Regions from separate parts of the Streptomyces sp. NBC_00466 genome, predicted to be linked through region 1. Evidence: riboswitches for the same ligand, from Rfam matches in the RefSeq annotation. Region 1 holds a riboswitch; each other region holds the start of a gene.

Region 1 (7,531 bases):
CAGATCGGTGTCCTGGTCGAGCTGGACAAGGCCGACGCCGAGCTCGCCCGCGGTATCGCGCAGCACATTGCCGCCTTCGCGCCGAAGTACCTGGACCGCGAGGACGTCCCGGCCGAGGTCGTGGAGGCCGAGCGCCGCGTCGCCGAGGAGACCACGCGCGCCGAGGGCAAGCCCGAGGCCGCCCTCCCGAAGATCGTCGAGGGCCGGGTCAACGGCTTCTTCAAGGACGCCACCCTCCTGGGCCAGCCGTACGCCCTGGACAACAAGAAGTCCGTCCAGAAGGTTCTGGACGAGGCCGGTGCCACCCTGAAGCGCTTCTCGCGCATCAAGGTCGGCATCTGAGTCTGTACGCGATCCACCGAAGACCCCGATAGGGTCTGACGCAGCCGCCCGGGTCCGCGCCGGACGGCCGCAGATCTGACGAGGAGGCCATTGCCGCACAGGGAACCGCAAGGAGCCCCGGCAATGGCCTTCTTCGTATGCGCACGAGGAGATCTCCATGGAACAGGCCGACAAAAACGCCGACAGGACCGAAGACGGCAGTACCGGCGACGTCAAGAGGCACGGCCGCTTCATGCTGAAGCTGTCGGGTGAGGCGTTCGCCGGCGGCGGCGGCCTCGGTGTCGACCCCGACGTCGTGCACGCCATCGCCCGCGAGATCGCAGCGGTCGTCCGTGACGGCGCCGAGATCGCCGTCGTCATCGGCGGCGGCAACTTCTTCCGCGGCGCCGAACTCCAGCAGCGCGGCATGGACCGGGCCCGCTCCGACTACATGGGCATGCTCGGTACGGTCATGAACTGCCTCGCTCTCCAGGACTTCCTGGAGAAGGAGGGGATCGACTCCCGCGTCCAGACCGCCATCACCATGGGGCAGGTCGCGGAGCCGTACATCCCGCTGCGCGCAGTGCGTCACCTGGAGAAGGGACGCGTCGTCATCTTCGGCGCGGGCATGGGTATGCCGTACTTCTCCACCGACACCACCGCCGCGCAGCGCGCCCTGGAGATCGACGCCGAGGCGCTGCTCATGGGCAAGAACGGGGTGGACGGGGTCTACGACTCCGACCCGAAGAAGAACCCCGACGCGGTGAAGTACGACGCGCTGGAGTACAGCGAGGTACTGAACCGCAACCTCAAGGTCGCCGACGCGACCGCCATCACCCTCTGCCGTGACAACAGCCTGCCGATCCTTGTCTTCGAGCTGCTGGCGTCGGGCAATATCGCGCGGGCCGTCAAGGGTGAGAAGATCGGGACTCTTGTGAACGACCAGGGCACCCGGGCCTGAGAACCGGGGGACGGCCGCTCAGGAGAGCCAAGGGGCCACGCGGTCACGAGGCCGAGAGGCCGAGAGGCCAACAGGACCGACAAGAACCTGCCGGTCGGACACCGTGCAGGGCAAGACGCGGGTTTACTCCAGGGCCTGAGAACGCGGGCCCACTCAAGACATGCGGGAGCAAGTGGTGATCGAAGAGACCCTCCTCGAGGCCGAGGAGAAGATGGAGAAGGCCGTCGTGGTCGCCAAGGAGGACTTCGCCGCGATCCGCACCGGCCGTGCGCACCCGGCGATGTTCAACAAGATCGTGGCGGAGTACTACGGCGCGCTGACCCCGATCAACCAGCTCGCCTCGTTCTCCGTGCCGGAGGCCCGGATGGCCGTGGTGACCCCGTTCGACAAGACCTCGCTGCGCAACATCGAGCAGGCGATCCGCGACTCGGACCTCGGCGTCAACCCGAGCAACGACGGCAACATCATCCGGGTGACGTTCCCCGAGCTGACCGGTGAGCGCCGCAAGGAGTACATCAAGGTCGCCAGGACCAAGGCCGAGGACTCCAAGATCTCGATCCGCTCCATCCGCCGCAAGGCCAAGGAGACGATCGACAAGATGATCAAGGAAGGCGAGGTCGGCGAGGACGAGGGCCGCCGTGCCGAGAAGGAGCTCGACGACACCACCGCGAAGTACGTGGCGCAGGTGGACGAGTTGCTCAAGCACAAGGAAGCCGAGCTGCTCGAGGTCTGATGAACGACTCTTCCTGGGGTGCTCCGCAGAGCGGCCACCCCGTCGGGGAACGGCGACCCGCCCCCGACCAGGACGCTGTCCCGGCGGGTCCCGCATACGGCGAGCATGAAGTTGAGCAGACTCGGCCCATGCCCATCGTGCCTGACGCAGGCAGAGACGCCGAAGACGGCGGCCGTCACCAGCACGGCCGTGCCGAGCAAGAACGGGGGGCCGCTCGCCCGAGTGGCCCCCCGTTCCGTGACGAGATGCCGCAGGAGCCCATGACAGCCCCGCCGCCTCCGGAGAAGAAGAAGGCCGGCCGCGATCTGCGGTCGGCGATAGGGGTCGGTCTCGGCCTCGGCGTGGTGGTGGCCGCGTCCCTCTTCATCTGGAAGGCCGCGTTCGTCATCGTGATCGCGGTGGCTGTGGTCGTCGGCCTCTGGGAGCTCACGTCCCGGCTCAGCGAGCGTAAGGGCATCAAGGCGCCGCTGGTACCGCTCGCGGTGGGCGGCGCCGCCATGGTCGTCGCCGGGTACGCGCGGGGGGCCGACGGCGCCTGGATCGCCATGGCGCTCACGGCGCTCGCCGTCCTGGTCTGGCGGATGACCGAGCCGCCCGACGGTTACCTCAGGGACGTCACGGCGGGTGTGTTCGCCGCGTTCTACGTGCCGTTCCTCGCGACGTTCGTGGCACTGCTGCTGACCGCCGACGACGGTCCCTGGCGGGTGCTCACGTTCCTGCTGCTGACCGTCGTCAGCGACACGGGTGCGTACGCGATCGGCTGGCGCTTCGGCAAGCACAAGCTCGCACCGCGCATCAGCCCGGGAAAGACCAGGGAGGGTCTGTTCGGAGCGGTCAGCTTCGCGATGGTGGCGGGCGCCCTCTGTATGCAGTTCCTGATCGACGACGGGCAGTGGTGGCAGGGTCTGCTGCTCGGCCTCGCCGTCGCGGCCACCGCCACCCTGGGCGATCTGGGCGAGTCCATGATCAAGAGGGATCTCGGGATCAAGGACATGGGAACGCTGCTGCCGGGCCACGGCGGGATCATGGACCGGCTGGACTCCCTGCTGCCCACCGCACCCGTCGTCTGGCTGCTGATGGTGCTGTTCGTCGGCTCCTGAGACTGGCTCCTGAGACTGGCTCCTGAGACCGGAGGCACAGGTCTCCTGCCTGCGTCGTCACCCGCGGCTCCAGCTACGTCTTCACCTATGTCTTCACCAGAGGGAGGGGCGTCGTCCACCGGACGGCGGGCCCTCCCTCCGGTGTCTGCCCATCACCTTCAGGAGCGTTGGCGCGTATGACGACCGCACACCCCCTTGAGCCGGGCCGCCCGGATGACCGGTCGCCGTCGCACGTCTGGTACGCCTCGTACGGCTCGAACATGCACCTGGACCGGCTCTCGTACTACATCAAGGGGGGCCGGCTGCCCGGAACGAGCGCGGAGTATCCGGGGTGCCGGGACCGGGCCCTGCCCGGACGGTCTCTCCCGGTGGAGCTGCCGGGGGTCCTGTACTTCGCGACCCGGTCACCTGTCTGGGGCGGCGGCCGGGCCTTCTACGACCCTCGGAGTGAGGGGCGGGTGTTCGCCCGTGCCTATCTCGTCCCGGTGTCCCAGTTCTCCGATATCGCCGCTCAGGAGACGGGCAGGGAGCCGGGCAAGGATCTCGACCTGGCGGAGGTGCTCGCCGGTGGCGTGGCAAGCCTGGGCAGCGGGCGGTACGAGACGCTCGTCCACGCCGGTCAGGTGGATGGTCTGCCCGTGCTCACCTTTACCGCCCCCTGGGGTGTGGGCGACCTGCCGGTCACTGAACCGTCTCCGGCGTATGTGCGCTACATCGCTTCCGGCCTGCTGCAGACCGGTGCCTGGGGCGCGGGCACGGTGGCCGCCTATGTGGCCTCGGCGCCCGGGGCGGCAGGCCACTGGACAGCGCAAGCGGTCAGAGAGCTGATGGGACAGTGAACAGGCGTGCTCCCGCCCCATGACGACCAGCTCCGCCGGGCCGTCGTACAGCCTCCGGGCGACGGTCCGGTGGACCGTTGCGTGTCTGCGACACTGGATGAACCATGCCTAAGCCCGGAGAACTCACTTTCGTCGCGCCCCGCGGAGCCAAGAAGCCCCCGCTCCACCTCGCCGACCTCACGCCCGCCGAGCGCAAGGACGCCGTGGCCGGGACCGGCGAGAAGCCGTTCCGCGCCAAGCAGCTGTCGCAGCACTACTTCGCGCGGTACGCCCACGACCCCGCCGAGTGGACCGACATCCCGGCCGCCTCGCGCGAGAAGCTGCGGGAGGCGCTGCTCCCTGACCTGATGAGCGTCGTGCGCCACATCAGCTGTGACGACGACACCACCCGTAAGACGCTCTGGAAGCTGCACGACGGCACGCTGGTCGAGTCCGTGCTGATGCGCTACCCGGACCGGGTGACGATGTGCATCTCCTCGCAGGCCGGCTGCGGCATGAACTGTCCCTTCTGCGCCACCGGACAGGCGGGCCTCGACCGCAATCTGTCGACGGCCGAGATCGTCCACCAGATCGTCGACGGAATGCGCGCCCTGCGCGACGGCGAGGTGCCCGGCGGGCCCGCGCGGCTCTCCAACATCGTCTTCATGGGCATGGGCGAGCCCCTCGCCAACTACAAGCGGGTGGTCGGCTCGATCCGCCGGCTGACCGACCCCGAGCCCGACGGCCTCGGCCTCTCGCAGCGTGGGATCACCGTGTCCACGGTCGGCCTGGTGCCCGCGATGCTGCGCTTCGCCGACGAGGGCTTCAAGTGCCGCCTCGCGGTCTCGCTGCACGCGCCCGACGACGAGCTGCGCGACACCCTTGTGCCGGTGAACACCCGGTGGAAGGTCCGTGAGGTGCTGGACGCGGCCTGGGAGTACGCCGCGAAGTCCGGTCGCCGGGTCTCCATCGAGTACGCGCTCATCCGCGACATCAACGACCACGCCTGGCGGGGCGACCGGCTCGGACGGCTGCTCAAGGGCAAGCCGGTCCATGTCAACCTGATCCCGCTCAACCCGACACCGGGCTCCAAGTGGACCGCGTCCCGGCCGGAGGACGAGAAGGCGTTCGTCGATGCGATCGCCGCCCACGGCGTCACCGTGACCGTACGGGACACCCGCGGCCAGGAGATCGACGGAGCGTGCGGGCAGCTGGCGGCCGCTGAGCGGTAGGGCCCGTGTCACAGCGGTAGGGTCCGTGTAACGTGGGCCGCACATTTTCATATTCCGACAGGGGAGCGCCACAGCGCTGAGAGTGCGGCCATGCCGCAGACCCTCTGGACCTTGCCCGGGTCATTCCGGGTAGGAAGTTCGGTCTCTACTCAAGCTGTTCAGCCCTGCCCGCTTTCCCGCGGGCAGGGCCGCGTCTCTTCCTGGATGTCCATCCCAGGAGGAATCAGTGAGCACCACCAAGCGAGCGCGTACGTCCGGCAGAACGCTGACCACCAGGAAGCTGACCGTCACCGCGCTGGCCGCCGCGCTGGGCGTCTCGACGCTCGCCGCCTGCGGAGGTTCCGACGACTCCGGTTCGGGCGCCAAGAACTCCAAGGTCGTGACGCTGGTCAGCCACGACTCGTTCGCCGCATCTCCCGCCGTGCTCAAGGAGTTCACGAAGGAGACCGGCTACACCGTCCACGTCCTCAAGAGCGGGGACGCCGGTGCCGCGCTCAACCAGGAGATCCTCAGCAAGGGCTCCCCGCGCGGCGACGTCTTCTTCGGCGTCGACAACACCCTGCTGTCCCGAGCGCTCGACAACGGCCTCTTCACGCCGTACCGGGCGAAGGGCCTGGACCAGGTCGACTCCGGGGTACAGCTCGACGCGGCGAAGCACCGGGTCACCCCCATCGACAGCGGCGACCTCTGCGTCAACTACGACAAGAAGTACTTCGCCGACCACAAGACCGCCCCGCCCCGCAGCTTCGACGACCTGATCAAGCCGCAGTACAAGAACCTGCTGGTCACCGAGAACGTGGCCACCTCCTCACCCGGCCTCGGCTTCATGCTCGGCACGGTCGCGAAGTACGGGAACGACGGCTGGCAGGCGTACTGGAAGAAGCTCCAGGCCAACGGCGTCAAGGTCGACGACGGCTGGGAGCAGGCGTACAACAACGACTTCTCCGGCTCGGCCGGCGGCAAGAAGGCCAAGGGCGACCGGCCGCTCGTCGTCTCGTACGCGTCGAGCCCGCCCGCCGAGGTGCTGTACGCCAAGCCGCAGCCCAAGACCGCCCCGACCGGCGTCGCCACCTCCACCTGCTTCCGGCAGATCGAGTTCGCCGGGCTGCTGGACGGCGCGAAGAACCAGGCGGGCGGCAAGGCCCTGATCGACTTCCTGATCAGCAAGAAGTTCCAGGAGGACATGCCGCTCAACATGTTCGTGGACCCGGTGGTCAAGGGCGCGAAGGAGCCCGCGGTGTTCACCGAGTTCGGCGCGAAGGTCACCGCGCCCGAGACCGTCGCACCCGGCACGATCGCCAAGAACCGTGATCAGTGGGTCAAGTCGTGGTCCTCGATCGTCCTGAAGTAGCGCCCGCGCGGACCGGGCCGCCGCCCGCGGTACAGGCCGGGCCGCCGTCCGCGGCCGGGGCGGCCCGGCGCCGGACGGCGGTGCGGCTCGCGCTGATGGCCGTGCCCTTCGCTTTCTTCGCGGTCTTCTTCGCGTACCCGGTGGCGGCCATCGTCGGCCGTGGCCTCAAGGCGGGCGGCAGTTGGCAGTTCGGGCGGATCGGCGAGGTGCTGAGCCAACCCGACATCCTGCACGTCCTGTGGTTCACCACCTGGCAGGCGTGCGCGTCGACCGGCCTGACGCTGCTGATCGCGCTCCCGGGCGCGTATGTATTCGCCCGGTTCGATTTCCCGTGCAAGCAGCTGCTGCGCGCGGTGGCGACAGTGCCCTTCGTGCTGCCCACCGTCGTCGTCGGGACGGCCTTCCTCGCACTGCTCGGCCGTGGCGGGCTGCTCGACCAGCTGTGGGGCGTACGCCTCGACACCACGGTCTGGGCGATCCTGCTCGCGCACGTCTTCTTCAACTACGCGGTGGTCGTACGGACCGTGGGCGGCCTCTGGTCGCAGCTCGACCCGCGCCAGGAGGAGGCCGCCCGGGTGCTCGGCGCCTCCCGGTTCGCCGCCTGGCGGCGGGTGACCCTGCCCGCGCTGACGCCCGCCGTGGCCGCGGCCTCGCTGATGGTCTTCCTCTTCACCTTCACCTCCTTCGGCGTGGTGCAGATCCTCGGCGGACCCACCTTCTCCACGCTCGAGGTGGAGATCTACCGGGAGACCGCCGAACTGCTCGACCTGCCCACGGCGGCCGTGCTGACGCTGGTGCAGTTCGCCGCGGTCGGAGCGGTCCTGGCGCTGCACGCCTGGACCGTGCGGCGCCGGGAGACCGCGCTGAGCCTGGTGGACCCGGCGCAGACCTCGCGCCGTCCGCAGGGCGCGGGCCAGTGGACGCTGGTCGGCGGGGTGATCACCGTGATCGCCGTACTGATACTGCTGCCCCTCGGGGTCCTGGTCGCGCGTTCGCTGGACGGCCCCGGGGGCTA
Region 2 (7,531 bases), 4.2 Mb from region 1:
AGTCGGCGCTGACAGGGCCTAAGCGGTCCTGGTGGATCAGCTGCTACTGAAGCCGAGCTGTGACAGGCCGAGCAGTGACAGGGGGCAGGGGCCGCGGGGAAGGCATCACGCCCCCGCGGCCCGGCCTGGTCCGAGCGGGCGCCACCGAAGGCGGGGAGGCCCGGGGGCCGCGCGTCCCTCAGAAGGCGGGCCGCTCCGGATCGAGCGCCGCGCGGCCCTCCTCCGGTGAGGACGCCCGGGCGAAGTGCCTCCGGGGGATCCGTCCCGCGCGGTACGCGAGCCGGCCCGCCTCCACGCCCCGTCGCATCGCCGACGCCATCAGCTCCGGCTCCTGCGCACGCGTCACCGCCGATGCCAGCATCACGGCCGCGCACCCGAGCTCCATCGCCAGCGCCGCGTCCGATGCCGTACCGGCCCCCGCGTCGAGGATCACCGGCACTCCGGCCCGCTCCACGATCAGCTGGAAGTTGTGCGGGTTGCGGATGCCGAGCCCCGAGCCGATGGGGGAGCCGAGAGGCATGATCGCCGCACAGCCCGCCTCCTCCAGACGCCGGGCCAGCACCGGATCGTCGTTGGTGTAGGGGAGGACCGTGAAGCCGTCGTCGACCAGTGTCTCGGCGGCGTCGAGCAGCTCCACCGGGTCGGGCAGCAGAGTGTGCTCGTCCGCCACGACCTCCAGTTTGATCCAGTTGGTGCCCAGCGCCTCGCGGGCCAGGCGGGCGGTCAGGACGGCCTCGCCCGCCGTGAAGCAGCCGGCGGTGTTCGGCAGCACCTTGATGGCGAGCCTGTCGAGCACCGAGAGGACCGAGCCCTGCACGGTGGGATCGAGGCGCCGCATCGCGACCGTCGTGAGCTCGGTGCCCGACTCGACCAGGGACCTCTCCAGCACATCGAGGCTCGGCGCACCGCCGGTCCCCATGATCAGCCGGGAGGAGAAGACGGTGTCCGCGATGGTGAGGGAATCGTCTGCCATGTCCGGGTCAGCCTCCTTGGACTGCGGTGAGGATCTCGACGCGGTCGCCGTCGCCGAGCGGGGTGCGGGACCAGAGGCCGCGCGGTACGACGGTCTCGTTGACCGCGGCGGCGACCCCCGACGGAGCGCTGGTGAGGCCGGTGACCAGCACATCGAGGGTGGTGCCCGGCGCGATGGTGCGGGGCTCGCCGTTGACGGACACCCCGACCGGCGGGGCAGCCGCGGGCGGCACGTTCATGGGAGTGGGCGGCACGTTCATGCGGGCTGTTCCTGTCCTACGGGGGAGAAGCGCCGGGGCGTGAAGGCGCGGGCCTCGGCGGGCAGCTCCCCGGTGGTGAGCAGTTCGGCCATCACATCGCCGGTGACGGGGGTGAGCAGTACGCCGTTGCGGTAGTGGCCGGTGGCCAGCAGGAGGCCGGGCAGCGCGGTCGGGCCGAGCAGCGGCGCGTTGTCGGGCGACGCGGGACGCAGCCCCGCGCGTGTCTCGGTGAGCGGGAGTTCGGTGATGCCGGGCACCAGCTCATGAGCGTCGCGGAGCAGTTCGTACACCCCGCCCGCGGTGACCGTGGTGTCCCAGCCCAGCTCCTCGCTGGTCGCGCCGATCACGAGTTCGCCGTTCTCACGCGGGACCAGATAGAGGTGGCTGCCCCGGACGACCGCGCGGACGGTCCGGCTGAGGAACGGCGCGTACACACGCGGCACCGTCAGCCGGAGTACCTGCCCCTTGACCGGGCGTACGGGTGGAAGCACCGCGTCCGGTACGCCCGCGAGCTGCCCGCTGCGGCTGCCGGCCGCCAGCACCACCTGGCCGGCGCCGAGCGCGACGCCGTCGGCCAGCACCACACCGGTGGCCCGGCCGCGTTCCACCGTCAGACGCTCGGCCCAGCCGCGGTGAAAGATGACCCCGGCCCGCTCGCACGCGGTGACCAGCGCCTTCGCCAGCCGTCGTGGGTCGACCTGGTGGTCGCCGTCCACCCGCAGCCCGCCGCGCACGCCCGGCGCGAGCATCGGTTCGAGGCGCCTGCACTCGCGCCCCGTCAGCCACTCGGACTCCAGACCCGAGCGGCGCTGGAGTGCGTGCAGCTCCCGCAGATGCTCCCGGTCGTCGAGGTCGAGCGCCACGGCGAGGGTGCCGCAGGCGCGGTAGCCGAGATCCTGCCCCGACGCCTCCTCCAGCTCCGCGGCGAAATCCGGATAGCGGCGCGCGGACTCCAGGTTCAGACCGAGCAGGACCTGCTCGCCGTAATGGAGTTCCGTGACGGCGGCCAGCATGCCGGCCGCGACCTGCGCGGCCCCGCCGCCCGGCTGCGGGTCGGCGACGGCGGTGCGCAGTCCGCGCTGCGCCGACCGCCAGGCGATGACGAGACCGATGATCCCGCCCCCGACGACCAGTACGTCCGACAGCGCGTCCGAGGTGTCGGCGCGGTGCGCGTGATGGTTGGCATGGTGTGCGTGCATGGGCGTCCAGCCCCTCCCTTCGCCGGCATGACCCGGATCAGGTTCGTACGGTCGGAGGCCGTCCAGCCTCCCTCTCAGCCCGGTACGCCCGGACTCCCGCGAGTGGTTCAGCGTGGCCAGCCTAACCCCGGCCCCCGCCGCCCCGTAAGGCGTCCCCGGACGGCCCCCTGTTCTGACGGTGTGTCAGCTGTTTAAGGTGATCGGGTGAGCGAGCCGAGGAACGTCGTCATCGCCGGTGCGGGCATGGCCGGAGTGCAGACCGCTGTCGCCCTGCGGGACCAGGGCTTCACCGGACCCGTCACGCTGATCGGTGAGGAGCCTCACCAGCCGTACGACAGACCGCCGCTGTCCAAGGCCGTGCTGCTCGGCAAGGCCGAGGGCTCCGCCTTCGACGTCGACTTCGGCGCGCTCGGGGTCGAGTTGCTGCTGGGGTGCGAGGTGACCGGTGTACGCCCGCACGACCGGGAACTGGACACCGCGCGCGGCCCTGTCCCGTACGGGGCACTGGTCGTCGCAACCGGTGCCAGTCCGGTCACGCTGCCCGGCAGCGAGGGGGTCCCCGACGTCCATCTGCTGCGCACGCTCGACGACGCGGGGCGGCTGCGGGCCGTCCTCGCCGACCGGCGGGACGTCGTGGTGGTCGGCGCGGGCTGGATCGGCGCCGAGTTCGCCACGGCGGCCCGCGAGGCGGGGTGCGCGGTGACGGTCGTGGAGGCGGCCGGGCGGCCCCTCGTCGGGGCGCTGCCGGCCGAGATCGCGGCGCCCATGGCCGGCTGGTACGCCGACAGCGGGGCCGAACTCATCACCCACGCACGCGTGGCCCGCGTCGAGCCGGGCGCCGTGGTCCTGGAATCCGGGCGGCGGCTGCCGGCCGGGGCCGTCCTCGTCGGCATCGGCGCCAGGCCCGCGACCGGCTGGCTGGCCGGCTCCGGCATCGCGCTGGGCGCCGACGGCTCGGTCACGGCCGACGAGCGGCTGCGTACCTCGGTCGCCGATGTGTACGCGGTCGGCGACTGCGCGTCCTTCCCCTCCCGCAGGTACGGCGAGCGGCTGCTGGTCCACCACTGGGACAACGCCCTCCAGGGCCCGCGCACGGTCGCGGCGGACGTGATCGGCGAGACGCCGCAGATCTACGACCCGGTGCCGTACTTCTGGTCCGAGCAGTTCGGCCGTTTCGTGCAGTACGCGGGCCACCACGCGGCCGCCGACACGCTGATCCGGCGCGGCGACCCGTCGGGTCCGGCCTGGTCGGTGTGCTGGCTGAGGGAGGAGCGGCTGGTCGCGGTACTCGCCGTCGGCAGGCCCCGGGACCTGGCCCAGGGCCGGAAGCTCATCGAGTCGGGGGCCCCGGTGGACCCGGCCCGCGCCGCTGATCCGGCCGTGCCGCTCAAGTCGGCGGTCCGCCCGGAGGAGAGCCGGCTGTGAACGGGCGCCGGCTGTGAACGGGCGCCGGCCGTGAACGGGTGTCGGCCCGGGTACGCGAGCGGCCGTGAACGTGCGTCGGCCCGGGTGCGCGTCGGCCCTGAAGGGCTGAGTCCGGGTATCGGCTGTCAGTGCGGGATGGCAGGCTTGTCCCGTGACCGAGATTGACGCAAAAACCGATGCTCTCATCCCCGCCTGGCTGCACCTCCCCGATATCGCCGAGATGTTCGACGTCGAGGTGACCCGCGTACGCCAGCTGGTCAAGGACGGCAAGCTGATCGCCGTACGCCGTGGTGAGAACAGGGCGCTCCAGGTGCCCGCCGCCTTCATCGACGGCACCAAAGTGGTCAAGGGCCTCTCCGGGACCCTGACGCTCCTGCGGGACGACGGCTTCAGCGACGAGGAGATGCTGGAGTGGCTCTTCACCCCCGACGAGACCCTGCCCGGCACGCCCGCGCAGGCGTTGAGCGAGAATCGCGGGACGGAGGTGAAGCGCCGGGCCCAGGCGCTCGCCCTCTGAGCAGAGTGTGATCACCTCGCGGTGTACGGACCGGGCCCGCCCCCGGCCGTACACCGCGGTCCAACGCTGTCCGGCTGCCCAGCCGTCCAACGGCCCGGCAGTCCGTCGCCGTCCGGCCGTCCGTCGCCGTCAGTCCGTCGTCGTCCATGGGGGGAACGCCCGATGTCCACCGCACCCGCACCGCTGTCCGATGCCCGCCTGTACCTCTGCACGGACGCGCGCAGGCGCCAGGGCGACCTGCCCGAGTTCCTGGACGCCGTCCTGGCCAGTGGCGTGGACATCGTCCAGCTCCGGGACAAGGGCATGGAGGCGGCCGAGGAGCTCGACCACCTCCAGGTCTTCGCCGACGCCTGCCGCAGGCACGGCAAGCTGCTCGCGGTGAACGACCGGGCGGATGTCGCGCATGCCATCGCGTCCGACGTGCTGCACCTGGGCCAGGGAGACCTGCCGGTCCCCGCGGCCCGTGCGCTGCTCGGCCCCGACGTGCTCATCGGCCGCTCGACACACGCCGAGTCCGAGGTGGACGCGGCCGCCGCCGAGCCGGGCGTGGACTACTTCTGCACCGGCCCCTGCTGGCCCACCCCGACCAAGCCGGGGCGGCACGCACCGGGGCTCGGCCTCGTGCGGTACGCGGCGGCGCTCACCACCTCGCGCCCCTGGTTCGCGATCGGCGGGATCGACGCGGGCAACCTGGACGAGGTGCTGGACGCGGGAGCGCGCCGCGTCGTGGTCGTCCGCGCGATCACCGAGGCGGACGACCCGGCCGCTGCCGCCGCCGCTCTGGCGGCCCGGGTCCGGGCCCGCGCCGGGCAGGAAGTCCGGTAGGGAAGCCGGCAGGCCGGTAGGGGAGCCGGCAGGGGGGAGGCCGACTGGGTGGCCGACTGGGAAGTGTCCGATGGGTGGACAAGTATCCCGCAAATCGGACATATGGTTCCGGTGTGGTTGGGGGACCGGCAAGCCCTGACTAATCTGCCCGTATGGCCTTCGGCACCTCATCCACCAGAACCGACCACGCCCCCACCGTGCGTGACCTGCTCGCGACCGGCAGGACGCTGTACTCCTTCGAGTTCTGGGCGCCCAAGACCGAGAAGGGCGAGCGGAACCTCTGGAACGCGCTGCGCCGTGTCGAGGCGGTGGCACCCAGCTTCGTCTCCGTGACCTACGGCGCGGGCGGTTCGTCGCGTGCGGGCACGGTCAGGGCCACCGAGCAGATCGCGTCGGACACCACGCTCACCCCGGTCGCGCACCTCACGGCCGTCGATCACTCCGTCGCCCAGCTCCGTAACATCATCGGCCAGTACGCGGACGCCGGAATCCGCAACATCCTGGCCGTACGCGGCGACCCGCCCGGCGACCCGATGGGCGAGTGGGTCAAGCACCCGGAAGGCGTCATGTACGCCGCCGACCTGGTCCGGCTGATCAAGGAGTCCGGCGACTTCTGCGTCGGCGTCGCGGCCTTCCCCGAGATGCACCCGCGCTCGGACAACTGGGAGAGTGACATCCGGCACTTCACCGACAAGTGCCGGGCCGGCGCCGACTACGCGATCACCCAGATGTTCTTCGACCCGGAGGACTATCTGCGGATGCGCGAGCGGGTCGTGGCCGCAGGCTGCGACACCCCGGTCATTCCGGAAGTCATGCCGATCACCAATGTGCGGCAGTTGGACCGATTCGCCCAGCTCAGCAACGCACACTTCCCGTCCGGCCTGAAAGAACGCATCCACGCCGTCAAGGACGACCCAGCCGCTGTACGCTCCATTGGCATCGAGTTCGCTACGGAGTTCTGCGCGAAGCTGCTCTCCGAGGATGTTCCCGGGCTGCACTTCATCACGCTGAACAACTCCACCGCGACCCTCGAAATCTACGAGAATCTCGGACTGCACAAGCAGTCCTGACCGGCACATCCGCCCCCCGCACGGGGCGGTGGCCGCAGAGAGGGGCGTACATGGGCTGGACGGTCCTCTATGTCGGGTTCGGATTCGTCGCGCTGTGGCTGCTGGGCGAAGTACTCCTCCAGTACAAGGCCAGGCTCCGCTGGCGTCTGCTCGCCTTCGCCGGATTCCTCGGCGTGGTCGTGGGCGTGCTGCTGCACTCCGTGCCGGTGATCGTGGTCGGGGCCATCGCGTTCGCCGTCGGCCAGTTGTACGTCACGCTCTCCTTCCGGCGCGGCTTCTCGACCGGCTGGGCCATAAAGGGCGCACCCCGGGAGAACAAGCGGCGCAGGGCGCGCGGCGGTAGCGGGGCGAAGGACCCGGTACTCGAAGTCTCGGACCTGGAGTACGAGCAGCAGCCCGGGCAGGAGCAGCCGGACGGCCAGGACCAGTTGGGCGGCGCACAGCAGGGCGGCCACGACGCCTTCCCGCAGCATGGCGACGGCCACGAACACGACGGCTACGAGCAGCCCGCGTACGGCGGCAGCGGCTACGGGACGGACGACGGATCCGGCTACGGCGGATCCGCCTACCCGCCGCACACCGCGGACCCCGGCGCCTTCCCGGAGCCGCAGGCACCCGAGCCCATGGCCGCCGGTGTCTACGCCCCGGAGCCCATGCCCGACGACACCGGCCAGTACGGCATATACAGCGACACGGTGTACGGAACCGCAGCGCAGTACGGCTCCGGCTACGACCGCAACAGCCAGTCGTACGACGGCCAGTACGGCTACGGCGGTGAGCAGCAGCAGTATCCCGCCTACTCGGACCCGTACATCGGCGCGGGCCAGTACGGAGCCTCCTACGGAGGCCAGCAGCAGTACACCGATCCGTACGCCAACGACACCCCGCCCGGCGGGGTCTGGGTCCCGCAGCAGCGCGACACCGAACCGGCGTACGGCGCCCCGCACACCCCGCCGTACGAGGAGTACACCGAGCACCCCGAGCACTCGGGTCAGCAGCCGTACCCGAACGGCCACAACGGCTACAACGAGCAGCAGCGGTACTGAGAGCCGACGGCGCCACCGGGGCGCTCCGCACCGGGCGCGGGACGCTGTGACCCCGGGGCGGGCGGCTCCGGTGCCGCGTCCGCCAGGTGCTCACTGCGAGCCGCGGAACCCCTCGCCCTCGACGATCAGCCCGGCGGCCAGCGCCCCGGACATTCCGGCGTGGGCGAGCCCGCCGCCGGGGTGCGACCAGCCGCCCGCCAGATAGAGACCGGGCAGC
Region 3 (7,531 bases), 780 kb from region 1:
GGGCCGAGCTGGCGCGCCGCAAGGGCGTACGCCTGCACACCCACGGCAGCGAGACCGTGGAGGAGGAGCAGTTCTGCAAGGAGCTGTTCGGGATGGGCCCGACCGACTACTTCGAGTCGACCGGCTGGCTCGGTGACGACGTGTGGATGGCGCACTGCGTCCACATGAACGACTCCGACATCGCCGCCTTCGCGCGGACCGGGACCGGCGTCGCCCACTGCCCGTCCTCCAACGCCCGCCTGGCGGCCGGGATCGCCCGCGTCCCCGACATGCTCAGGGCCGGCGTGCCGGTCGGCCTCGGGGTCGACGGCACCGCGTCCAACGAGTCCGGCGAGCTGCACACCGAACTGCGCAACGCCCTGCTCATCAACCGCCTCGGCGCCCACCGCGAAGCGGCCCTCAACGCACGTCAGGCGCTGCGCCTCGGCACGTACGGCGGAGCCCAGGTCCTGGGCCGTGCCGCGGAGATCGGTTCGCTGGAACCGGGGAAGCTGGCCGACCTGGTGCTGTGGAAGATGGACACCCTCGCCCACGCGTCCATCGCCGACCCGGTGACCGCGCTCGTCTTCGGCGCCGCAGCCCCCGTCACGCTCTCCCTCGTCAACGGCAAGCCCGTCGTCGAGGACAACCACCTGACCACGGTGGACGAGGACGCCATCGCCCGCTCCACGCGGGACGAGGCCCGGCGCCTGGCGCAGATCGCCGCGCAGGCCTGACGTCCGACAAGCTCCGGCCGGGGAGGACGGTCCCCGGCCGGCGGCCGCGAACCCGAGCGGGGTTCACGGCAGCCGTGACCGGGGGGTGTGTGCCCAGAGTGCACACGCCCTCCGGGGCGGTGACGTACCCGGAAGCCCTCCCCGGAACTCCCGTGCCCCGCCCGGTACTTGACCGAGAAACACAGCAGTACCGCCCTTACCCCTCCCGCAGCCGCACCTGCATTCCGCACCACCTCCCTGACACCCACGTCACCGCCGACGTGTACCCGACCGGAGGAGCCGCCGTGGCCGCCGAGCCCAGGTTTCGCACTGATGCAGCAGTAACAGCCGCCGACACCGAATCACCCGGAGCCCCCGGAGCGACCTCCGAGGACCCCGGCACCATCTCAGCGGACAAGGGAAGGACCGCTGCGAAGCACCCGGTCGATGAAATCCTGCCGCCCTTCAAGATGTTCAGCAGCGGCCTTCAGCATGTGGCCGCGATGTACGCGGGAGTTGTCGCCCCGCCGATGATCGTGGGCCCCGCCGTGGGGCTCAGCGCCAAGGAGACCGCCTTCCTCGTCGGGGCGGCCCTGTTCACCGCGGGCATCGCCACCCTGTTCCAGACCCTCGGGTTCTGGCGGGTCGGTTCCCGGCTGCCGTTCGTCAACGGTGTCTCGTTCGGCGGAGTCAGCCCGATGATCGCCATCGGCAAGGGCCGTGGACACGACGGCATCGCCGTGATCTTCGGCGCGATCATCGTGGCGAGCGTGCTGGGGTTCATACTCGCCCCGTATTTCAGCAAGCTGCTCCGGTTCTTCCCGCCGGTCGTCACCGGCACCGTCATCACCCTCATCGGGGTGTCGCTGCTGCCGGTCGCCTTCGGCTGGTCGCAGGGGACCCAGGGGGCCGCGGACTACGGCTCGATGAAGAACATCGGCATGGCCGCGCTCACCCTGGTGATCGTCCTGGCCCTGCGGAAACTGCTCCGCGGTTTCCTCCAGCAGATCGCCATCCTGCTGGGTCTGGTGATCGGTACGGTCGCCGCCATACCGATGGGCATGACCAGCTTCGACGCGATGCGCAACGCCGACCCGGTCGGGTTCCCGACGCCCTTCCACTTCGGCGCCCCGCAGTTCGAGATCTCCGCGATCATCTCGATGTGCATCGTGATGCTCGTCTGTATGACCGAGTCGACCGCCGACATGCTGGCGCTCGGCAAGGTGGTGGGCCGGCCCGCCGACGAGCGGACCATCGAGGGCGGACTGCGCGCCGACACCGTCTCCAGCCTGATCAGCCCGTTCTTCAACAGCTTCATGGCGAGCGCCTTCGCACAGAACATCGGCCTGGTGGCGATGACCAAGGTGCGCAGCCGGTACGTCGTGGCGACCGGCGGCGGGATCCTGATCCTGCTCGGCCTCTGTCCGATGGCCGCGGCCGCGATCGCGCTCGTGCCGCTGCCGGTGCTGGGCGGTGCCGGGATCGTGCTCTTCGGCTCGGTCGCCGCGAGCGGTGTCCAGACCCTGGCGGGCGCGGCCATGGAGAAGGGCGAGAACGCCCTGATCGTCGCCACCTCGCTGGGTATCGGGCTGATCCCGATCGCGGCGCCGGACTTCTACCACTCGTTCCCGAAGAACGTGCTGGTGGTGCTCGACTCGGGCATCTCCACCGGGTGTGTGGTGGCCATCGTGCTCAACCTGGCCTTCAACCACCTGGGGCGCAGGAAGGGCGCCGGGTCCACGGAGGATGCCGACGGGCCGGCCGGCGAGGACAACGCGACGCACCAGGCCGTGGCCAAGGCGGCAGCCGCACTCCACTGACAGTGCTGTGACCGACAATGCTGTGACTGACCGTGGCATGACATACGGGGCGCGGACCGCACCACTGGTGCGGAACGCGCCCCGCAGGTGTGCGCGGACCGCAGGACCATCGGCGTCCGGTCCCTCCGGTACCCGCGGACCGGTCAGCTGATGCTGTACGGGTCCCCGTAGACCTTCCACTTGAGCGGCGTGTGCAGGTCGAGATTGCCGTTCTTCAGGAAGACGCGCTGTTCGGTGTCGACCCGGCTGGTGTCACTGTGGGCCTCCTCCTGCTGCATCGCCCACACGCGGGCGTCGAGGAAGGCGTTGAGATACGTGGTCTCGTTGCCTCCCTGGGCCGGGGTCTTGGCCTTGGCCAGCGCCCTCTTGCGGATGGAGCTGAAGCTGGTCTTGTCGTCGCCGTCACCGTGCATGACGATGGCGTCGTAGTACGCGAACTGGCCCAGGACCCCGATGCCGTCCGTCTTGCCCTGCTTGACCGCCGGGTTGAAGTAGACCCGGTCGCGCTCGTCGTTCTGCGCGGTCTGGAACTTGGTGTCCTTGGCCGCGGTTTTCCACGCGCTCTCGAAGGCCGAGCCGAGGCCCGAGTGCGAGTCGCTGCCGTTGACCTTCTCCAGGGCGGGGAGGTACTTGGCGAGCGGGTTGCCCGGCTCCCGGTCGGTGTACAGCTTCACCAGGTCCAGCATGTCGCCGGTGCCCGAGCAGAACCCGATGATGCCGGCGGTGTAGCCGCGACCGTCTCCTATGTCCTCGATGTACTTGTACTGGGCCTTCCAGTCCAGCGAGGAGTTCTCGGCACTGGAGACCAGCTGCATGGCGATCTCCTTCTTCGCCGGGTCGTCGAGTCCGGTCGCGGAGACGGCGCGGTGTGCGCTCTGCGCCGTGCCGTGCTGTGTGCTGTGCTGCATGCTGCGCAAACTCACGTGGTCCGCAGGGGCGTTGGCCGCGTACGCGGTGGCCGGTACGGCCACCAGGGCCAGCCCGAGCACGGTGCGCGTGATGATCCTCTTGCTGCGTCCAGCGGTGGTGCGGTGGGGGGCTTTCACCGGTCCTCCAAGGGGAGTTCGAGCGTCGGTGTTCTGTTAGGAAGCTTTCCTATCAGCTGCCCAAGAGGCCGTACACCCCCCGGGGAGAAAGGAGTTGAGCGAATTGGGCGCGCCCTCGATCATTCCCGATCGCTGACTCGCTGGGTTGAGTCGGGATGGCTGAGAGTTCTATGGCCTATTTTGCCCGAATGTGACTCCATGTCGCCGGGTGACACCCGTGCGCCACGGCGGCGGAGGTACCGGCCCGCGCGCGGTAGCGTCTGCGGTATGGACGATCACTCAGTAGTCGATGTCGGCGACGTACGGCTCGCGTACCGCACCTGGGGCGACCCCTTCGGCGCGCCGGTGGTGCTGCTGCACGGTCTCGGCGGCTCATCCGCGACCTGGGAGGAGACCGGCCGGGCACTCGGCAACGAGTGGCGGGTGTACGCCCTCGACCTGCGGGGACACGGGGAGAGCGACTGGCCGGACGAGTACTCGTTCGAGCTCATGCGCGACGACGTGCTGGGCTTCCTGGACGAACTGGAACTGGACCGGGTCGGTGTCGTCGGCCACTCCATGGGCGGCGTCGTCGCCTATCTGCTCGCCCAGGAGCACGCGGACCGGGTGGAACGGCTCGTCCTGGAGGAGGCCCCGCCCCCGTACCCCAGGGAGGCGGCCGAACCGGAGCGCCCCGAAGCGCCGGTCGACTACGACTGGAACGTGGTGCTCGCCATCAAGAACGAGCTCCGGGATCCTCCTCCCGAGTGGGCCGAGCGGCTCGGCGAGATCGTCGCCCCGACACTGATCGTGGCCGGCGGCCCCGACAGCTCCATGTCGCAGGAGCGGATTCCCGACATGGCGGCGGGGATCCCCGACTCCCGGACGATCACGATCCCGGTCGGCCACACCGTGCACGCCCTGGAGCCCGGACAGTTCTCGGCCGCGGTCAGCGACTTCTTCACCAGCTGAGCGGCCGGGCGCGGCTGTTCGGCCCGGTGACCACTGAGACCCGGCACCCGTCGGGGCCGCCCTCCGCAGCCACGCACCCTCTCCATGGACAGCGTGACGCTGCCCGTTAGTCTTGCAGTCGTACCGGACACGGGGTGCCCCGCCCAGGGGCTGAGATCACACCCGCCGAACCTGAACCAGTTAGTACTGGCGGAGGGATGTCGCTCAATGTCATTGCCACCTGCTCCCAGCAGCACGGCCACAGGCCCTCGGTCCGTCTTCGACGGCCGGATGCCCGCCGAGCCCGGCGACCTGCGGATCGAGGCCCGCGGGATCGCGCCGGTGCCCGGGCAGCACCGCTACGGCGGCCCCGGCCGGCTTTTCACCGTGTGGTTCGCCCCGAATCTCACCATGACCGGCGTGTTCACCGGAACCGTCGGTATCGCGCTCGGTCTGGACCTGCCCACCGCCCTGTTGGCCGTTGTGCTGGGCACCTTGATCGGCGCTGTTCCCACCGCGTACCTCGGAACCTGGGGCAGCCGCACCGGGGCAGGCCAGCTGCCGTTGGCCCGGCTCGCGTTCGGCCGGTCCGTCACGGTGCCCGGCCTGCTGCAATGGCTGTCGTCGGTGGCCTGGGACGCGCTCATCGGGCTGTTCGGCGGGGACGCGCTGGCCCGGCTCTGCGGCTGGCCGTTCTGGCTGGGTGTGCTGGTGATGATGGTGGGACAAGGGTCACTCGGAGTGCTGGGCTACGAAGCGATCCACCGGCTGCAGAAGCTGATGACCTTCGTGCTCGCCGCCGCTTTCGTCGCCCTGGCCTTCAGGCTCCCGGACAGCGTCCACCCCGCGGCCGCCGGCAGTGCCCACGGCGCCGACCGCGTCGGCGCGTTCGTACTGACCAGTACCATCGCCCTGAGTCTGGCGCTGTCGTGGGCTCCGTACGCCAGCGACTTCAGCCGCTACCTGCCGCAGGACACCTCCCGGCCGCGTATGTTCTGGTACACGCTCCTCGGCGTCAGCGTCTCCTTCGTGGCCGTCCAGGCACTCGGGTTGTGGGGGGCCACCGTCTTCACCGACCAGACCGCCCGGGGCGTCGACAGGCTGCTGGGCGGCGGCCTGCTCGGCGCGGTGGGGCTGCTGGCCGTGGCGCTGGCCGCTCTGTGCAGCAATGCCATGAACGACTACAGCGGCTCGCTGGCTCTGCAGACCATCGGTCTGCGCGTCCCGCGTCCGTTCGCGGCCGCTCTCGCCGCCGTACTCGGTTTCCCGCTGGTGCTGTGGATGCATGCCGCCGACACCGCCGCGCGCTTCCAGAACGTACTGCTCTTCGTCGGCTACTGGATCCCCGGCTTCGTCGCCGTCGTCGCTGTCGACTGGTTCGCACGGGCTCGCGCGGGCGAACCGGTCGATCCCACAGCGGAGAGCGTCCGCTCGCGGTCCGGCAGGCCCGCTCTGGTGGCATTCTGCGCGGCCTTCGCCGCAGCGGTTCCGTTCATGAACACGGGCCTCTACACAGGCCCGGTGGCTGCGGCACTGCACGGCGCCGACCTGGCCTACTACGCGGCCTTCCTCACCGCGCTCGCCGTCTACGCACCCCTCAGGCTGCGCCGCAGCAGGACCACCCTGCCGGACGCGAGCCCGGCCTGATCCGAACGGAAGACCCTAAGGCTTCCAGTCCGGGCTGCGCCCGCTGAGGCCGATCACCCGGTCCAGGAACGGCGCGTCCTGCGGCACCTCGACCGCCGGGCCGAAGGCAGGCTCGCGCGCCGGGCTGTCCGCCGGAGCGAGCAGTGCGTACGAGACGCCGAGGCTCGCCGGATCGGGTGCGTACCGCTGACCGGTCGCGCGGGCCAGGTCCCAGCCGTGCACGACCAGCTCGTTCAGTGCGATCCGTCCGGCGACCGTGGCGGGGAAGGTGAATCCGCCCGCCCTGGTGTCGCCCTCCCACGCGGCGGGGGAGTGCCAGGCCACGATCAGCTCCTCCAACTGCCGGGGCAGCGCCGTCCGCCAGTCCGCGGCGAGTTCGGGGCCGGCGCCGGTGCCCGGGGCCGTGTCGGTGTGCGGCCCGAATTCCTTCCCTGCCGCCGAGTGGAACGCCACCGTCAGTCCGGAGATGTGGGCGAGCAGGTCCCGGACCGCGAAGTCCGGGCAGGGTGTGGGATCACCCAGCTGTGCGTCGCTGACGGCGTCGGCGAGCTTCGCCATGTACCGCGCCGGGGGCTCCAGATCGGGCAGAGCGCTGTCGGGTTCCTTGGGTGCATCGGTGTGCGTATCCGTGTCCATACCCTTCAGACCGGACCCGTTACGAGAACTCATCGGTCGGCGGAGAATCCCTTGGACTCACCGGCATCCTGCCTGGTCGGGCGGGGGTGCGGGCGAGGGTGCGGGAGTTCTGGCGGGCGCCGGAAGGTGCCTGTCCCAGGGCCTGGCGCGGCGCCCGTCCCCGTGCACGCCCGGAAAACAGCTGGGGCTGCCCCGGAGCCGTACAGCTCCGGGGCAGCCCCAGCGATCAGCGGGCCGCGCGACCGGTGTCGCACAGCCGGCGGGTGGTGCCTCAGCTCCCCAGCTGCTCGTACGCGGGCAGGGTGAGGAAGTCCGCGTAGTCGGCGTCCAGGGACACCGTCAGCAGGAGGTCGTGCGCCTGCTGCCACTTGCCCGCTGCGAACGCCTCCTCGCCGATCTCCTTCTCGATCGCGGTCAGTTCGTCCGCCGCGATCTTCCGGGCCAGCTCGGCCGTCGCGTGTTCGCCGTTCTCGAAGACCACGTTCGCGTTGATCCACTGCCAGATCTGCGAGCGGGAGATCTCCGCCGTCGCGGCGTCCTCCATCAGATTGAAGATGGCCACCGCGCCCATGCCGCGCAGCCATGCCTCGATGTAGCGGATGCCGACCTGGACCGCGTTGACCAGGCCCTCGTACGTCGGCTTGGCGTCCAGGGAGTCGATCGCGATCAGGTCGCCCGGTGCCACCGCGACGTCCTCGCGCAGGCGCTGCTTCTGGTTCGGGTTCTCGCCGAGGACCGCGTCGAACGACTTCATGGC
Region 4 (7,531 bases), 2.1 Mb from region 1:
AGCCCTCGCGGGCAGTGATCCGCCGTCGGCATGCTGGGGGTGACCCTTTGGCCACAGCACCTCACACCGCTGCGCCGACACTGATCGGCTCGGTGCAGCGCGCGCTCAGACTGCTGGAGGCCGTCAGCTCCCACAGCGGCGGAGCCCCCGCGAAACAGCTCGCCAGGGAGGCAGGACTCCCCCTCCCGACCGCCTACCACCTGCTGCGCACCCTGGCCCACGAGGGCTATGTGCGGCGGGAGAACGGCGTGTTCATCCCCGGAGCCGCCGCCGAGCGGCTGGCCGGCCGCTGCGCCGCGCGGAACCGGCGCGCCGCGCTGGTCGAATCGCTCAACTCCTGGCGGGACGCGCTCGGGGTGCCGATCTATTTTGCGGCGTACCGCGAGGGTGAGATCGACCTCGTCGCGGTCGCCGACACACCCGCCGCGCCCGCCGTCGAGGAGTGGGCGGACTTCCGGGAAACCGGTCATGCACACGCCCTCGGCCAGTGCCTGCTGAGCCAGCTCGACGCAACCTCCCGCAGAGATCATCTGGACCGCCATCCGGTGCGTCCGCTGACCCGCTATTCGGTACGTGACCGGTGCGTCCTGCTGCGAAGACTGGCTGCGACGGAACGGATACAGCCGGTGGTCGAGCAGCAGGAGTACGCCCTCGGAACCGTCTGTGCGGCCACCCCGATCACGGTCGGTTCAGGCGCTGCGGCGATAGCTGTTTCAGGCCCGGTGCACCAGCAAGTGCGGTTGCTCTCCGCTGCTAAAACGTTACGTTCCGAGGCCGGAGCTTTGCTCGATTCGCTTGCGTTCTCTATCAGTATCTGAAATATCACTCCTTGTGATCTGTTTGCGCTTACAGCACGATTACGTCAAGAGGGTCCGGCGGTACATTTCCCGGCCATCTTGTGAACCAACACAGCGTCTACTGCGGGGTAGGGACATGAGCGAATCGGTCCAGGCAGAGGTCATGATGAGCTTCCTCGTCTCCGAGGAGCTCTCCTTCCGTATCCCGGTGGAGCTGTGCTACGAGGTGAGCGATCCGTACGCGGTCCGGATGACCTTCCACCTTCCCGGAGATGCCCCGGTGACCTGGACGTTCGGTCGTGAGCTGCTTCTCGACGGGATCAACGCCCCCACGGGGGACGGCGATGTGCACATCGCGCCCAGTGATCCGGCAGGGCTGTCCGCCGTCCATCTGCGCCTCCAGGTCGGGGCGGACCGCGCGCTGTTCCGGGCGGGCAGCGCCCCGTTGGTCGCCTTCCTGGACCGCACCGACAAGATCGTCCCGCTCGGCGAGGAGCGCAGTCTGGGCGACTTCGACGGGCATCTGGAGGCAGCTCTCGGCCGGATCCTCGCGGAGGAGAACGCGGGCTGAGGGGCGAGACCTGAGGCCCGGGAACTGAGGCCCGAGGCTGGGTCTGCGAACTGGGTCTGCGAACTGGGTCTGCGAACTGGGCCTGCGAACTGGGCCTGCGAACTGGGCCTGCGAACTGAAACCTGAGCGCTGAGGCCTGAGCGCTGAGGCCTGACCGAGCGCGGAGAGCCGACGGCTCAGTGCTTGCGACGGCGGCCCCCGCCGCCCCGCGCGAGGCCCCCTCCGGAGAGCGCCCAGCCCGTCCCGCGGCCCGGACGGTCGGTCCCGTGGCGGTCGGTCCCGTGGCGGTCGGTCCCTTGGCCCGGACGGTCGGCCGAGACCACGAGTGCGGCGAGCGCCGTGGTCACCGGCACCGAGGCGACCAGCCCGATCGAGCCCACCAGGGTCCGTACGATCTCCTCCGCGACCAGCTCGGAGTTGGCCACCGTCCCCACACTGCTCTGTGCGATGGAGAAGAGCAGCAGCAAGGGCAGCGCCGCACCCGCGTAGGCCAGGACGAGCGTGTTGACGACGGACGCGATGTGGTCGCGGCCGATCCTGATGCCTGCCCGGTAGAGCCCGCGGGCCCCCATTGTGGGATCGGCCTGGTGCAGTTCCCAGACGGCTGAGGTCTGCGTGACCGTCACGTCGTCCAGCACCCCGAGCGATCCGATGATGACGCTCGCCAGCAGCAGCCCGCTCATGTCGATGTGCGGGTAGAGGCCGTGGATCAGACCGGTGCTGTCGTCGGTATTGCCCGTCAGGCTCGCCCAGCCGATGAAGAGCGAACCGAGCAGCCCGATCAGCATCAGCGAGATCAGCGTGCCGATGACGGCCACCGAGGTCCGCGCGGTCAGGCCGTGGCAGGTGTAGAGCGCGATCAGCATGATGGCGCTCGCCCCGATCACCGCCACGACCAGCGGATTCGACCCGTGCAGGATCGCCGGCAGGATGAACAGCGTCAGCACGGCGAAACTGACGGCCAGCGCGACCAGTGCCATCAGCCCGCGCAGCCGGCCCACGGCGACCACCACCAGCGCGAAGATTCCGGCGAGCAGCACCATCGGGAACTTCCGGTCCACGTCGGACACCGAGTACTGCAGGTCACGAGGTGCGTCGGGGGCGTACGCCACGATCACGCCCTGTCCCCGGTGCAACTGGCGCGGGGAGTCCGGCTGGACGATCTCGGTGAAGGTGCGGCCTTTGTCCTTGCCGCTCGTCACCTCGATCTTCGCCTTCTTGCACGGGGTGCCCTGCGGGGACGCACCGGCGCCGGACTGCGGTTCCGGAGTGCCCCCGGCCGCGCTCCCGCCGGCCGTCGACGACTGACTCGCGTGCACGTCCTGGCAGTTGACCGGAGTGAGCTCCGCCACATTGCCCTGCTGCGTCTGCCGGTCGAACCCGACACCGCTGCGGGCATGGTGCGGCGCACCGCCCGGCCAGAAGACCGCGAGACCGACAACAACCGCCGCCGCGAAGGGAATCAGCACCGCCGCGATGACCTTGCGCAGATGCTTGGACACAGGCGCGGCGGGGCCGTGGCTGTGCGTGTGGCCGTGCCCGCCGGGAGGTGGTTCGGGGAGTGGGGTCACCGCCCGATCATCGCAAGAACGAGGAGGCCCTCTGTTCAGTGCGCGGCGAATGGCGTTAGCGTGGGGGCACCTTTGCACACGCGGGAGCTCGGAGCACCGGGCTGAGAGGGCGCTGACCAGCAGACTGCTGTGAGCTGCGCCGACCGCCGAACCTGTTACCGGGTAATGCCGGCGTAGGGAGTAGGTCTCATGACCACAGTGGATGCACGCACGCCTGCCACCGACCAGGACGAGCGCAAGCCGGGCTGGCACAAGGGATACGTAGCGGGCCCGGAGGGCTCGCGCGCGGATCTCAGGGTGCCCGTCAGGCAGGTGCACCTCACCAATGGGCAGGACGTGACGCTGTACGACACGTCAGGCCCGTACACCGATCCCACCGTCGAGACCGATGTACGGCGTGGGCTCGCCCCGCTCCGGGAGAACTGGATCATCGGTCGCGGCGACACCGAGGAGTACACGGGCCGCCCGGCCCGTCCCGAGGACGACGGGATCAAGCACACATCGCCGCGCGGGGGACTCCGTAACCTCGACGCGGTCTTCCCCGGCCGTCCCCGCCAGCCCAGAAGGGGGCGCGAGGGGCGCGCGGTGAGCCAGCTCGCGTACGCCGTGCGCGGGGAGATCACCCCGGAGATGGAGTACGTCGCGATCCGGGAGAACGTCTCCCCCGAGGTCGTACGGGAGGAGATCGCCGCGGGCCGGGCGGTCCTGCCGGCCAACGTCAACCACCCGGAGATCGAGCCGATGATCATCGGCAAGCGGTTCCTGGTGAAGGTCAACGCCAACATCGGTAATTCCGCCGTCACTTCCTCCATCGAGGAGGAGGTGGACAAGATGACCTGGGCCACCAAGTGGGGCGCGGACACGGTCATGGACCTGTCCACCGGGCGCAATATCCACACCACCCGCGAGTGGGTGCTGCGCAACTCCCCCGTCCCGATCGGCACGGTCCCGCTCTACCAGGCCCTGGAGAAGGTTGACGGCCAGGCCGAGGAGCTGACCTGGGAGATCTACAAGGACACGGTCATCGAGCAGGCCGAACAGGGCGTCGACTACATGACGGTGCACGCGGGGGTGCTGCTGCGGTACGTGCCGCTCACCGCACGCCGCAAGACCGGGATCGTCTCGCGCGGCGGTTCGATCATGGCCGCCTGGTGCCTGGCGCACCACAAGGAGTCGTTCCTGTACGAGAACTTCGAGGAGCTGTCGGACATTCTGGCCTCCTACGACGTCACCTACTCGCTGGGTGACGGGCTGCGGCCGGGGTCGATCGCGGACGCCAACGACGAAGCGCAGTTCGCGGAGTTGCGCACCCTCGGGGAACTCAACACGGTCGCCAAACGTCATGGTGTACAGACGATGATCGAAGGTCCCGGTCACGTCCCGATGCACAAGATCAAGGAGAACATCGACCTCCAGCAGGAAATCTGCGAGGAGGCCCCCTTCTATACGCTCGGCCCGCTCACCACGGACGTGGCCCCGGCGTATGACCACATCACCTCCGGCATCGGGGCGGCGATGATCGCCTGGTGGGGCACGGCCATGCTCTGCTACGTCACGCCCAAGGAGCACCTGGGGCTGCCCAACCGGGACGACGTGAAGACCGGCGTGATCACGTACAAGATCGCGGCCCATGCGGCGGATCTGGCCAAGGGGCACCAGGACGCGCAGAAGTGGGACGACGCGCTCTCGGACGCACGCTTCGAGTTCCGCTGGGAGGACCAGTTCAATCTGGCTCTCGACCCCGACACGGCAAGGGAGTTCCATGACGAGACGCTGCCGGCCGAGCCGGCCAAGACCGCGCATTTCTGTTCCATGTGCGGGCCGAAGTTCTGCTCGATGAAGATTAGTAAAAGCATCACAGAGCAATTCGCCCCTGACCTGCACTCTTCCGCTTCGGACGACGAGATTGAAGCGGGGATGTTGGAGAAGTCCAAGGAGTTCGCAGCGAGCGGTAACCGGGTGTACCTGCCGCTGGCGGACTAGCACAAGTAGGGCTACTCGCCTGTTCTGCCCGAAGCGCCCCGGCACTCTTGCTTGCCGGGGCGCCGTCTTCAAACCAGGAGACGGGACGGGCCCGAGCCATTTATGCGGCTGGTCAGAACGGAAGCTCTGGCGTGCTCGCGCCACGTGTGATGGTCAAGATCCGTTCGTGGAAGTCGCGCGTGGACGCCTCCCGGGGGAAGCGGGCGCGGAGTTCCTTGTCCAGCTCGTTGGCGACCAAGAGAAGGGAGGGGAGAGACTTCCGGTCGGCGAGTAGAGCCGCAGTGCCCATGCCTACGGCTTCTTCGATCTCGCCGGTCCGGGCGGCGGCGACTCCGAGTGTGAGTCGGGCTTCTGCGGCACGCATGGGGGAGATCTCGGTTCCGTCGGGGCCGGTGCTCATCCGGATTACCGACCGGGCGTGGACGGCAGCGCGCTCGTCGTCTCCGAGTAGCCGATAGGCGTCCATCTCGTAGAAGTCCCACTTGTCCGGGTCGATGATGAAGTGGTGTTCGGGGTGATCAGGACGGGCGAGGCGGTCCAGTCGGGCGCGCCCGGCGTCCAAGGAGTCGCGGACCATTCGGGCGTCTCCCATCCGGGCGGCGGCGCGAGCCTTGTGCGCGTACAGCTGCACGCCGACGGAGTGTGTCTGATCGGCGACGTGCCCGGCCTCCACTGCGTTGAGCATGTCCTGCCATCGGCTCTGCGTGAGGGCGAACCATGCCTCGATCTCCCACGCCCACGCTTTGATCTCGCCGTGCCCGGCTTCTTCGCCGATCCGGAGCGCGGCGGCCTTGCTGAGGTTGGCGGCCTCCCGCTGGCCCCGGTCGTACTGGACACAAGCGTTGAGCAGGAACAGCCATCCGGCGTCAACGAGTAGTTCCCGGTGCTGGCGCAGCGTCATCCGGCTCTCAAGCTGCTTGGTGACGAACTGCAAGCCGTTCCGCGTGCGCTGGTGCAGGTAGTCGGCATCGGCGTACGGGTAGGCGCGGGCCAACTGGTCGATGCCCTGCTCAATCGACTCCAGGGCGGCGCTGTTGATGCTGGACATTTCCGTTCGCCGCAGTAGCTCGGCTATGTCCCACAGTCCCGCACCCCCCTCAGCGAGCAAGGTGCTCGGGTCCTCTGGCTGGGCCGTGTTCGCCCTTCGCTCCAACTCCCACGGCCGTGGGGAGAGACCAGCGAGGTGGCCGGGAATGCGTAGCCCGTCCACCACTTCAAGGATCTTGTGGTACTGCGTGATCCGGGGCCGAACGCCCTTGCCCTCGGTCTCGTCCTTGGCCATCTTGCCGATGTGCTCGCGCTTGTAGCTGACGGCCTCGGCGATCTTGGCGTAGCTGATCTTGCCGTGCAGCCTGGCGAGTCTGAAGACCTCACCGAAATCGTGGCTGGCAATCGCAGAGCGGACGTCGGCGCGTTCCAGCACATGCGGCGGCAGTGCTGCTGGCGTCGGAGCAACTTCGGCCATCCCACTTCCCCTGGTGATTGACCTGACAACTCTTCGGGGTGCGCCTGATCGAGTGTACCCACGAGGGGGGTCCCCAAGAGGGGGGAGCGACAGCCGGTACAAGGGATGCATCCTCGGGCCACCCTGCCGGGAGCGACCCGGTAGACGTGACCGAGGACGGCGATCGTGTCGTGGAAACCGGAAAGATCGTACGAGGCTTACTCCCGGCAGCAGAGGCGGGAACCGTCGGGCGTGCTGAGGTAGCGGCAGCGGGCCGCTTCCGTGCGCTGACACTCTTCACGGACGCGGAAGACGCCCCACAAACCGCGCGGCGTATGGCGGTCGGGACTCTCACGAGCTGGGATCTGGGCGACCTGGCCGAAGACGTTGAACTGTGCGTCTCGGAGCTGGTTGGCAACGTGGTGCTTCACGTGATCGCCGACCGCTACTCGGCGGAGCCCGGTCACCGCCCGGTGGTCACGCTCACTCTGCGGTCTTGGCCTCGGTGGCTGTTCGTGGAGGTGACCGACGAAGACTCCGACCCGCCCACACTGCCGCTCGGCGACGGCTTCGGCCCGGAGTTGGCCGAGGACCTGCCGGAGGCGCTGCTGCCTGATCACGGGCGGGGGTTGCACATCGTGCGCACGCTGGCCGACGGCTTGTGGTGGACCCCTGGTGAGCGCGGCGGTAAGAGCGTCTTCTGCCGCTTCGATCTCGGTGGCGGCTCTGGCGGAGCGCTGCCCGTGGCTGCTGGTGAAGGGCGGTGGGCGTGATGGCGCGCTTTTTGGCGCTGCGGGTACGGCGCGGCGACGTGATCAGCGACCGGGGCCGACAGCGGGAGGTCAAGGCAGCGCGCACGGACCGGCGTGCCGCTGGGCGACCGGCGGTAGTGCTGGTCTTCAAGTCGGGGCCTGCCCGGCGGGTGAATGCGACAGACGTGGTGAGTGTGGAGCGCGGACGCGGTTCGGATCGGAGGGGACGGAGATGACGACGCGGGAGGTATGGCGCTTCGTGAACTGGGTCTTGAGCGCGGACACCTCTGGAAGCGGGCCGATCTACGTGGCTGAGTGCACGACGTGCGGGGACGGCTCGGAACCGGCTGACGGGACGGAAAGGCCAGAGATCTGGTGCATCAACCACGCCGGTCGGACAAGTCACACAGGCT

What was found. Region 1 has a riboswitch for thiamine pyrophosphate ahead of OG210_RS05330 (thiamine ABC transporter substrate binding subunit). Riboswitches for the same ligand answer to the same signal wherever they lie in the genome.
Region 2: another riboswitch for thiamine pyrophosphate. It lies ahead of thiO (glycine oxidase ThiO); the one in region 1 lies ahead of OG210_RS05330 (thiamine ABC transporter substrate binding subunit).
Region 3: another riboswitch for thiamine pyrophosphate. It lies ahead of OG210_RS02090 (cytosine permease); the one in region 1 lies ahead of OG210_RS05330 (thiamine ABC transporter substrate binding subunit).
Region 4: another riboswitch for thiamine pyrophosphate. It lies ahead of thiC (phosphomethylpyrimidine synthase ThiC); the one in region 1 lies ahead of OG210_RS05330 (thiamine ABC transporter substrate binding subunit).

The regions. Positions count from the first base shown of each region.
Region 1 is NZ_CP107896.1:1,231,704-1,239,234, reverse strand. Features, by position in the region: gene tsf (translation elongation factor Ts) at 1-342, shown strand, start outside; gene pyrH (UMP kinase) at 500-1,282, shown strand; gene frr (ribosome recycling factor) at 1,458-2,015, shown strand; gene OG210_RS05345 (phosphatidate cytidylyltransferase) at 2,015-3,115, shown strand; gene OG210_RS05340 (histone deacetylase) at 3,292-3,954, shown strand; gene rlmN (23S rRNA (adenine(2503)-C(2))-methyltransferase RlmN) at 4,059-5,165, shown strand; TPP riboswitch at 5,215-5,319, shown strand; gene OG210_RS05330 (thiamine ABC transporter substrate binding subunit) at 5,392-6,516, shown strand; gene OG210_RS05325 (ABC transporter permease) at 6,612-7,531, shown strand, end outside.
Region 2 is NZ_CP107896.1:5,425,168-5,432,698, forward strand. Features, by position in the region: gene OG210_RS24395 (thiazole synthase) at 179-973, opposite strand; gene thiS (sulfur carrier protein ThiS) at 981-1,211, opposite strand; gene thiO (glycine oxidase ThiO) at 1,229-2,431, opposite strand; TPP riboswitch at 2,429-2,541, opposite strand; gene OG210_RS24410 (FAD-dependent oxidoreductase) at 2,675-3,856, shown strand; gene OG210_RS24415 (Rv2175c family DNA-binding protein) at 4,008-4,373, shown strand; gene thiE (thiamine phosphate synthase) at 4,536-5,198, shown strand; gene metF (methylenetetrahydrofolate reductase [NAD(P)H]) at 5,351-6,268, shown strand; gene OG210_RS24430 (hypothetical protein) at 6,319-7,314, shown strand; gene OG210_RS24435 (NAD(P)/FAD-dependent oxidoreductase) at 7,405-7,531, opposite strand, start outside.
Region 3 is NZ_CP107896.1:454,519-462,049, reverse strand. Features, by position in the region: gene OG210_RS02110 (8-oxoguanine deaminase) at 1-716, shown strand, start outside; gene OG210_RS02105 (nucleobase:cation symporter-2 family protein) at 1,001-2,515, shown strand; gene OG210_RS02100 (chitosanase) at 2,659-3,423, opposite strand; gene OG210_RS02095 (alpha/beta hydrolase) at 3,829-4,512, shown strand; TPP riboswitch at 4,633-4,727, shown strand; gene OG210_RS02090 (cytosine permease) at 4,720-6,138, shown strand; gene OG210_RS02085 (TIGR03086 family metal-binding protein) at 6,154-6,774, opposite strand; gene aceB (malate synthase A) at 7,046-7,531, opposite strand, start outside.
Region 4 is NZ_CP107896.1:3,296,116-3,303,646, forward strand. Features, by position in the region: gene OG210_RS14605 (IclR family transcriptional regulator) at 48-818, shown strand; gene OG210_RS14610 (SsgA family sporulation/cell division regulator) at 934-1,368, shown strand; gene OG210_RS14615 (YibE/F family protein) at 1,545-2,939, opposite strand; TPP riboswitch at 3,010-3,136, shown strand; gene thiC (phosphomethylpyrimidine synthase ThiC) at 3,129-4,922, shown strand; gene OG210_RS14625 (tetratricopeptide repeat protein) at 5,035-6,387, opposite strand; gene OG210_RS14630 (ATP-binding protein) at 6,534-7,139, shown strand.